2 linked regions of the Desulfosporosinus acidiphilus SJ4 genome follow. The protein of the gene in region 1 binds, or shares a complex with, the protein of each later gene. Links are inferred from orthologs where the notes say so. Each region holds a gene or a part of one and is shown on either strand. Other genes may lie near its edges. The genes, in order: mfd and uvrA.

Region 1 (4,447 bases):
CGCTAAATCGCCGAATGAGTATAACCTTTCGCATTAGGGGTAATTCTAGTGCTAGGGAGGTGATTACGGGATGAGAGTGGTAAAAGTATGTCATACCTGCGAAAGAATTCTGGGCGAGATAGAGCTCGATGACTTGACCAGTGCAGAATCCGATTCTATAATGGATATCGTTGGAAACATCTCATATACCCTTTGCCCGAGTTGTCTGAATGAAATGGAAACGGAGTCAAGGAATGTTTTTCATTAGGGAGATTTAAGAAAAAAGCAGGGCAGAAATAAATTACGTTAGGATAAGAAAGGGCAGGTCTATAGAACCATGTCCTTTAGTCAGTTTAGAGGAGTAGGCAAGTGGGGGTCCATGACGGACGTTCATCTTTTTTTGCCGCCCGAAAGGACGAATGTTTTTGAAAATAATTCATGATTACCTTCGCCAGGGATTAGATATTTCCAAGATCGAGGAGTCCCTTGGGTCTGGGGAATGGCCTCAAATGATCTATGACTTAACCGGTAGTCAGAAGGCGGCTATGATCGCCCAGCTAATACAGAAAAAACCGGGATTAGTTCTGACTTATTCTGAAGAACAGGCTCAAAAGTGGGCAGCGGATTTAAAGACTTGGTGTCCTCAAAAATCCATTCTGCACCTTCCGGCTACGGAATGGCTTCCTTTTGAAGTCCTGGGAAAAAGCAAGGAAACAACGGCAGAGAGAATTCGTGTTTTTAATCGCTTAGCCATTGAACGAAATTGTACGGTTGTAGCCTCTGTTCTGGCCATAGAGAGGCGCGTGTTTCCTCTCCAGCGCTGGAGGGATTATTCACTGACCTTAGAAACAGGGAAAGGATATGCTTTAAACGATATTCTTTTAACCTTGATAGGCGGAGGATATGAACGAGTTGATACTGTGGAAGGGAAAGGTCAATTTGCTTTGCGAGGGGGAATCTTGGATATTGCTCCTCTCGCCGGAGAGGCTCTGCGCATAGAGTTTTTTGATGAAGAAGTTGATTCGATCCGAACCTTTAATCTAGAAACTCAGAAATCGATTTCGTCTCAGGATAAGGCCTTGATTTCTCCCGCTATGGAGTTTGTGGTGACCACAGAGGAACTTGAAGAACTGCGCTTTACAATTCGAGCAGAAGCCCGCAAAGCAGCGGGGCGTCTGCAGCGAGCAGGCAGGACGGAAGCTGCAGAGCGGTTGCATAACAAGGTACTTTTTCTTGAAGAACGATTACAGCAAGGCATTCTTGATGAAAATATTTATCCCTTTCTGAGTTTGGTTAATACTCCACTCGTACCCTTTTTCTCATATCTAGAAGATAATTACTATATCATTCTTGATGAGCCGCTGCGTTTAAAAGAGCAGCTTGAATTTCAGGCTAATGAACGATTGATGGAATTTACTCAGCAATTGGAACAGGGCGAAGGTTTTGTTCATCCTGAAACGTTGTTTATCAGATATGAGGATTTGTTGAGGCCCGGTCAGAAACAGCCCTTAATTGGACTATCCACGCTAATAAGGCAGACTCCGGGACTAACTCCAAAACGGGTATTCAACCTAAATGCCCGGTCCCTAACGGGCTTTATGGGAAAGACAAGTAAGTTAGTGGATGAAATCGAACATTTTAAAGATGCAGGGAATGTGGTGGCTCTCTTTGTTGGAGATGAGGAACATACAGAGCGTTTGCTCCAAGGTCTCAAGGACCGGGGAGTAGCTGCCGGCCGCAGAAAACTTGGGGATACCATTGAAGACGGACATGTCTATGTTTATCCTTACTCTCTGGATCAAGGTTTTGAACTGCCCCTGGGTAAACTCGTAGTACTTACCGAGACCGAAATATATAAACGTGAGAGTAAGGTGGCTGGGAAGAAACCAAGTCCTGCCCCTGCCAAGAATGTTTATGTTTCGGATCTTAAGCCGGGAGACTATGTTGTGCATGTTCACCATGGGATTGGACAATTTACGGGAATTGAGCGTTTAGAGGTTGCAGGGATAGAAAAGGACTATTTTGGAATTCGCTATGCCGGAGAGGATCGGCTTTATGTACCTTTAGACCAACTCCATCTTTTGCAAAAGTATTTGGGAAATGCTGCAGAGACTATGCCCAAACTATATAAACTCGGGGGAACTGAGTGGCACAAAGTCAAAAGCAAGACGCGCTCTGCGGTTAAAGAAATGGCCTTTGATCTCTTAAAACTCTATGCCCAGAGAGAAGCTACTCAGGGATATGCTTTTGCTCCGGACAACGTTTGGCAAGTGGAATTTGAAGAGAAATTCCCCTATGTAGAAACGGACGATCAACTCCAGTGTATTGCCGATGTCAAACGGGACATGATGCTTCCTCGTCCTATGGACCGGCTGCTCTGCGGAGACGTTGGCTATGGTAAAACTGAAGTTGCTCTCAGGGCTGTATTTAAAGCGGTTATGGACGGTAAACAAGTTGCCTTCTTAGTTCCGACCACCATTTTAGCTCAACAGCATTTCAACACTCTTCGAGAACGATTTACAGGTTATCCTATTACTATTGATGTGCTAAGCCGATTTCGTTCCTCTAAAGAACAGAAAGAGATCATTCAGGGCTTGAAAGAAGGCCGGATTGATGTCATTGTTGGAACCCATCGTATTTTAGCCGATGCCGTTAAATTTAAGGATTTAGGCCTCTTAATCATTGATGAAGAGCAGCGTTTTGGGGTTGCTCATAAAGAGAAGCTAAAAACAATCAAAGGAAACGTGGATGTTCTGACCTTATCAGCGACACCAATTCCTAGAACCCTTCATATGTCGCTAGTGGGTGTCAGAGATATGAGTGTGATAGAAACTCCGCCTGAAGGCAGGTACCCTGTACAGACCTATGTTACCGAATTTCGTCCTGATGTGGTACGGGATGCTATACGGCGGGAAATTCAACGGGGTGGGCAGGTATTCTTTGTTCATAACCGAGTTGAGGATATGGACAAAGTCACTGATTTTTTAAGCCAATTAGTTCCGGAAGCCCGCTTCGGTGTGGCCCATGGTCAAATGCGTGAAACCATGCTTGAACGTGTCATGCTGGATTTTTTAGAGCAGCAAACGGATGTTTTAGTTTCCACGACTATTATTGAAACGGGTCTGGACATGCCTAATGTCAATACGCTGATTATTGATGAGGCCGACCGTATGGGGTTGTCCCAGCTTTATCAGCTTCGGGGCAGAGTGGGGAGGTCAAATCGCAAGGCTTATGCCTATCTTCTGTATAAACCGCAAAAAGTTCTCACAGAGGTAGCGGAAAAACGATTAGCTGCCATCCGTGAATTTACGGAATTCGGAGCGGGATTTAAAATCGCCATGCGTGATTTGGAAATTCGCGGCGCAGGGAACTTAATTGGTGCCCAACAACATGGCCATTTAGCGGCCGTTGGCTTCGAGCTTTACAGTCAGATGCTGAAAGAAGCGGTTCTGGAATTGCGCGGGGAAAAGGTGGAAGAGGCCGCAGAGCCAAGCATTGAACTTCAAGTAGATGCCTTCCTGCCGGACGCCTATGTTTCTGATAAGCAGACTAAGGCTTCCTTGTATCAACGTTTAGCCAAGGTGGCAAATGAGGCGGAACTCGAGGAAATGGTTGACGAGCTGGTAGATCGCTTTGGAACTCCTCCTCGCGAAGTTGAACATTTAATTCAAATTATTAGGATCAAACTTTTGGCAGGAGTACTTCGCATCGAACAAATTCAGCAAACGAAACAAAATGTCAGCCTGCGCTTTGGAGCAGATCTAGGGATGTCCGGCGAACGTTTAATGGCTATTGCCTCAGCTTCTCCGCTACCCTTGTCCTTTAACTCGTTACCTAATGGAAATCTTGAATGTAAGGTTCGCGTTCGTACTCTCGATCAAGAAGAGGTGATTGGAGCGGTGCGGCGTGTGCTTGTTATTTTTAGCAATATTGCTTCACGGGAAACTCCTTGATATACTGGACTAAGTGAATTGAAAGGGTGTGTCGGAATGAAAAAGTCCCGGCTCGGGATACTAGTTGGCGTTATAATGTTGGTGTTGATAACTGCAGGCTGCTCTTCATCGGCAGATGGTAAATGGGTGGCCCAAGTTAATGGGGACCCAATTCTCATCAAGGATTATGATGCTCGTGTGGCAGATGTACAAAAAACCTATGAGAGTCAAGGTATGAAGTTTGACACGGATCAAGGGAAACAAGCCTTAACACAAATTAAAAGTCAAGTTCTTGATCGTATGATTGAAGGACAGCTTTTGGCCCAAGAGGTCAAGAAACTTAAGCTGAATACGGCAGATGCTTCGATTAAGAGCCAGGAAGATGCGATTAAAAAGAATATGGGTACAGATGCTCAATTTCAGTCTATGTTAAGCCAACAAGGCATGTCTCAAACAGAGTTGACAAATTTTTTAACGGTTTATACTAAGATAACTTCGGATGTCAAACAGCCGACTGACAGCGAGGTACAAACGTA
Region 2 (3,753 bases), 4.7 Mb from region 1 along the record:
CGATGGTTACCTTAACTTTTTGCTCCTGAGCCTTTTGAATAGCCTTGACCACACGAGGAGAGATTGTCCAATCATCTCTTAATAACGTATCATCCAAATCCATAGCCACTAAGCGGATAGCCAATTTTTTCTTCAACTCCCGTACCTCCCTTTAGAGAGGTAAAAAATCCCTTGATCCCTATCTAAGACCCCCGCTTCTATAGCGGAAGTGACTCCAACACTCTCTTCGGAGAAGGCAGAGCCCTCAAGAATACCTCACGGAAATTCCGTTGTTTAATCCGTTACTGAATGATTTCACTGAGCCTTTGCTATCGATTCCGAGTTGCCGAAAGACGGCTGAGAAAGATATCGTTTAAGATATTGTCCGGTGTGAGATGAAGGGAAAGCAGCCACTTCCTCAGGCGTCCCGGTTGTAACAACCTCTCCTCCCCGGTCTCCTCCTTCGGGACCAAGGTCAATAAGCCAATCGGCGGTTTTGATAACATCGAGATTGTGCTCAATAATCAGAACAGTATCCCCAGCATCCACTAAGCGGTGAAGTACTTGAAGAAGCCTGTCAATATCCGCCATATGGAGCCCGGTCGTAGGTTCATCGAGAATATAGATCGTTTTACCGGTACTGCGCCGGCTAAGTTCTGTAGCCAGCTTAATACGCTGGGCCTCTCCTCCTGACAACGTTGTGGCCGGCTGACCTAAGTGGATATATCCCAGTCCGACATCCTGAAGGGTCTGAAGTTTCCTCGAAATCTTGGGGACCGCCTGAAAAAACTCCACGGCCTCATCCACCGTCATGTCAAGAACTTGCGAAATGTTTTTCCCTTTATAGCGAACTTCAAGAGTTTCCCGGTTATAGCGCTTCCCTTCGCAGACTTCACAAGGGACATAAACGTCCGGAAGAAAATGCATTTCAATTTTAATAATTCCATCTCCATGGCAAGCTTCACAGCGTCCGCCTTTAACATTAAAGCTGAACCGCCCCGGCTTATACCCTCTCATTTTAGCTTCAGGCGTCATGGAGAAAAGTTCCCGTATCAAATCAAAAACTCCTGTATAAGTCGCCGGATTAGAACGTGGGGTTCTCCCAATAGGAGATTGGTCAATATCAATAATTTTATCTAGATGCTCCAGCCCTTCTATACGATCGTGAGCACCGGGGCGCTGCCGTGCACCATTTAACTTGTGTGCCAAACCTTTATAGATGATTTCATTGACAAGAGTACTCTTGCCCGACCCGGAAACACCGGTTACACAGGTCAGAAGCCCTAAAGGAATCCGAGCATGAACATTCTTTAAATTGTTCTCGCGAGCCCCGAAGACTTCCAGCCATTTACCATTCGTTTCCCGCCGTTTCTCAGGGACGGGGATTTGCTTTTCACCGCTTAAATACTGACCTGTCACAGATTTTTTATTAGCCTTAATTTCTTGAATGGTCCCTTCAGCCACCACGTAACCGCCATGGGCACCGGCTCCCGGCCCAATATCAATAATATGATCAGCCTCAAGCATCGTATCTTCATCGTGTTCAACCACGATCAGAGTATTGCCTAAATCCCTTAAGCGTTTTAAGGTTGAAAGAAGCCGGGCATTGTCTCGCTGGTGAAGTCCAATACTGGGTTCATCCAAAACATAAAGCACACCCATAAGACTTGATCCGATTTGCGTGGCAAGACGAATTCGCTGAGCCTCTCCGCCGGAAAGTGTCCCAGCGGAACGGGCCATCGTAAGATAGTCCAGACCAACATTGATTAGAAAACCCAGCCTCTCTCTGATTTCCTTCAGAATTTGATAGGCAATCGTTTCTTCTTTTGGGGTCAGCGTTAATTGATTTATAAAGTCAATGGCTTCCGTAATGGAAAGACGAGATAAATCATCAATGGAAATCCCCCCTACCTTGACAGCCAGAGCCTCCGGCTTTAGGCGTTTTCCCTGACATTCTGGGCAAGGACGTTCACTCATATAGCTTTCGATCTCAGCGCGTACGGTATCGGAAGTAGATTCCTTGTAGCGGCGCTCAAAATAAGGAATTAACCCTTCAAAGTTAGAATGATAGGTTTTTAATTGATCAAAAATATTATGGTATTGAAACTTGATAGGCGTTTCCGTGCCATAAAGCAGACCCTGCCATTGCTTCTCAGATAGCTTCTGCAAAGGAGTGTCCATCGTAAACCCAAGATTGTGAGCCACGGCCTCCATCATTTTAGGATAGTAGGTGGAAACTGATTTGGCCCAAGGGGCAATGGCACCTTCGGATAAGGACTTAGAATGATCGGGAAGAATTAAGTCTAAATCCACCACTAAATTAGCACCTAAACCGGTACAAGTGGGACAGGCACCATAGGGACTGTTAAAGGAAAAAAGCCGCGGAGAAATTTCCTCCAGTGCTATTCCGCAATCAGGGCAAGCAAAATTCTCACTAAACAGCAGTTCGTCCCCGTCAGTAACATCAATAATAACATTCCCTTCCCCAAGCTTTAAGGCCGTTTCCAGAGAATCGGCCAAACGTTCAGCACTTTCGGGTTTTAGGATAATTCTATCGATCACTACGTCAATGGAATGCTTCTTAGTCTTCGCCAATTTAAACTCTTCACTGAGATCACGAATTTCGCCATCAACTCGGACCCGAACATATCCCGCCTTACGAGCCTCCTCGAATACTTTTACGTGTTCTCCTTTTTTCCCTTTAACCAAAGGTGCTAATATCTGGAGTTTTGTGCGCTCCGGAAGCTCCAAGATCTTATCCACCATTTGCTGGATCGTTTGTTGCGAGATTTCACGCCCGCACTTGGGACAATGGGGATGACCAATCCGTGCATATAACAAACGCAAATAATCCCAAACCTCTGTGGCCGTACCTACGGTTGAGCGGGGATTACGATTCGTTGTTTTCTGATCAATTGAAATTGCCGGCGATAGGCCTTCGATAGAGTCGACATCCGGCTTGTCCATCTGCCCCAAAAATTGCCGGGCATAAGCCGAAAGAGATTCAACATATCTCCGCTGGCCTTCGGCATAAATCGTATCAAAGGCCAGGGAAGACTTTCCGGAGCCGGATAATCCGGTAATTACAACAAGCTTGTCCCGGGGTATATCAATATCAATATTCTTTAAATTATGAGCGCGTGCCCCACGCACACGCAAGTATTCCTGGCTCATGTTCAGCCTCCTAATTTGTATGATAATCTAACTGGTTCTTTTACCTCGCTTCTTATTATCACCTTTAGATCGGTTATAACGATTTCCGCTTCCCCGCTGTTGACTCGTGATTTTGTACTTGTTTTCTTCACCTTTTAATTCTATCATAGCATCACGAATTTCGGCTGCTCGTTCAAAATCCAAGTTTTGAGCTGCCAGGCGCATTTCTTGTTCTAAGCTGGCGATAAGAGAAGCCATCTCCTCCGGCGGCAGTTTTGAACCATAAGCTTTTTTGCTTTCGGCTACTTTCGTTGCTTCCGGCGCATCATGGACTGCTTTCCGAATCGTTTGGGGGATAATCCCCATTTTCTCATTATAAGCCATCTGGATAGCCCGCCGTCGATTCGTCTCGTCAAGAGCAACCTGCATAGATTGGGTTATCTTGTCACCATACATAATGACTTTTCCTTGAGCGTTTCGCGCCGCGCGTCCAATGGTCTGAATGAGGGAACGATCAGACCTCAGAAAACCTTCTTTATCCGCGTCAAGAATCGCCACTAGCGATACTTCAGGCAAATCCAAACCTTCTCTCAGGAGATTAATCCCAACAATGACATCAAT

Evidence for each region.
Region 2: the proteins of mfd (region 1) and uvrA are in contact, whole or in part, in a crystal structure (PDB 4DFC), measured with the Escherichia coli proteins. The link is inferred for Desulfosporosinus acidiphilus SJ4 from one-to-one orthologs.

Annotation. Positions count from the first base shown.
Region 1 is NC_018068.1:59,460-63,906, forward strand. The notes cover bases 1-4,132. They hold mfd (transcription-repair coupling factor), read left to right. Parts: upstream 1-398; coding sequence 399-3,932; downstream 3,933-4,132. Other genes in these bases: pth (aminoacyl-tRNA hydrolase), read left to right, coding at 1-6; DESACI_RS24715 (hypothetical protein), read left to right, coding at 71-247; DESACI_RS00295 (peptidyl-prolyl cis-trans isomerase), read left to right, coding at 3,969-4,132. In the rest of the region: more of DESACI_RS00295, read left to right, coding at 4,133-4,447. UniProt on the Escherichia coli protein: Couples transcription and DNA repair by recognizing RNA polymerase (RNAP) stalled at DNA lesions. Mediates ATP-dependent release of RNAP and its truncated transcript from the DNA, and recruitment of nucleotide excision repair machinery to the damaged site.
Region 2 is NC_018068.1:4,796,014-4,799,766, forward strand. Bases 95-3,532 are described here. They hold uvrA (excinuclease ABC subunit UvrA), read right to left. Parts: upstream 3,154-3,532; coding sequence 295-3,153; downstream 95-294. Other genes in these bases: DESACI_RS21865 (Cof-type HAD-IIB family hydrolase), read right to left, coding at 95-124; uvrB (excinuclease ABC subunit UvrB), read right to left, coding at 3,181-3,532. Outside these bases: more of DESACI_RS21865, read right to left, coding at 1-94; more of uvrB, read right to left, coding at 3,533-3,753. UniProt on the Escherichia coli protein: The UvrABC repair system catalyzes the recognition and processing of DNA lesions. UvrA is an ATPase and a DNA-binding protein. A damage recognition complex composed of 2 UvrA and 2 UvrB subunits scans DNA for abnormalities.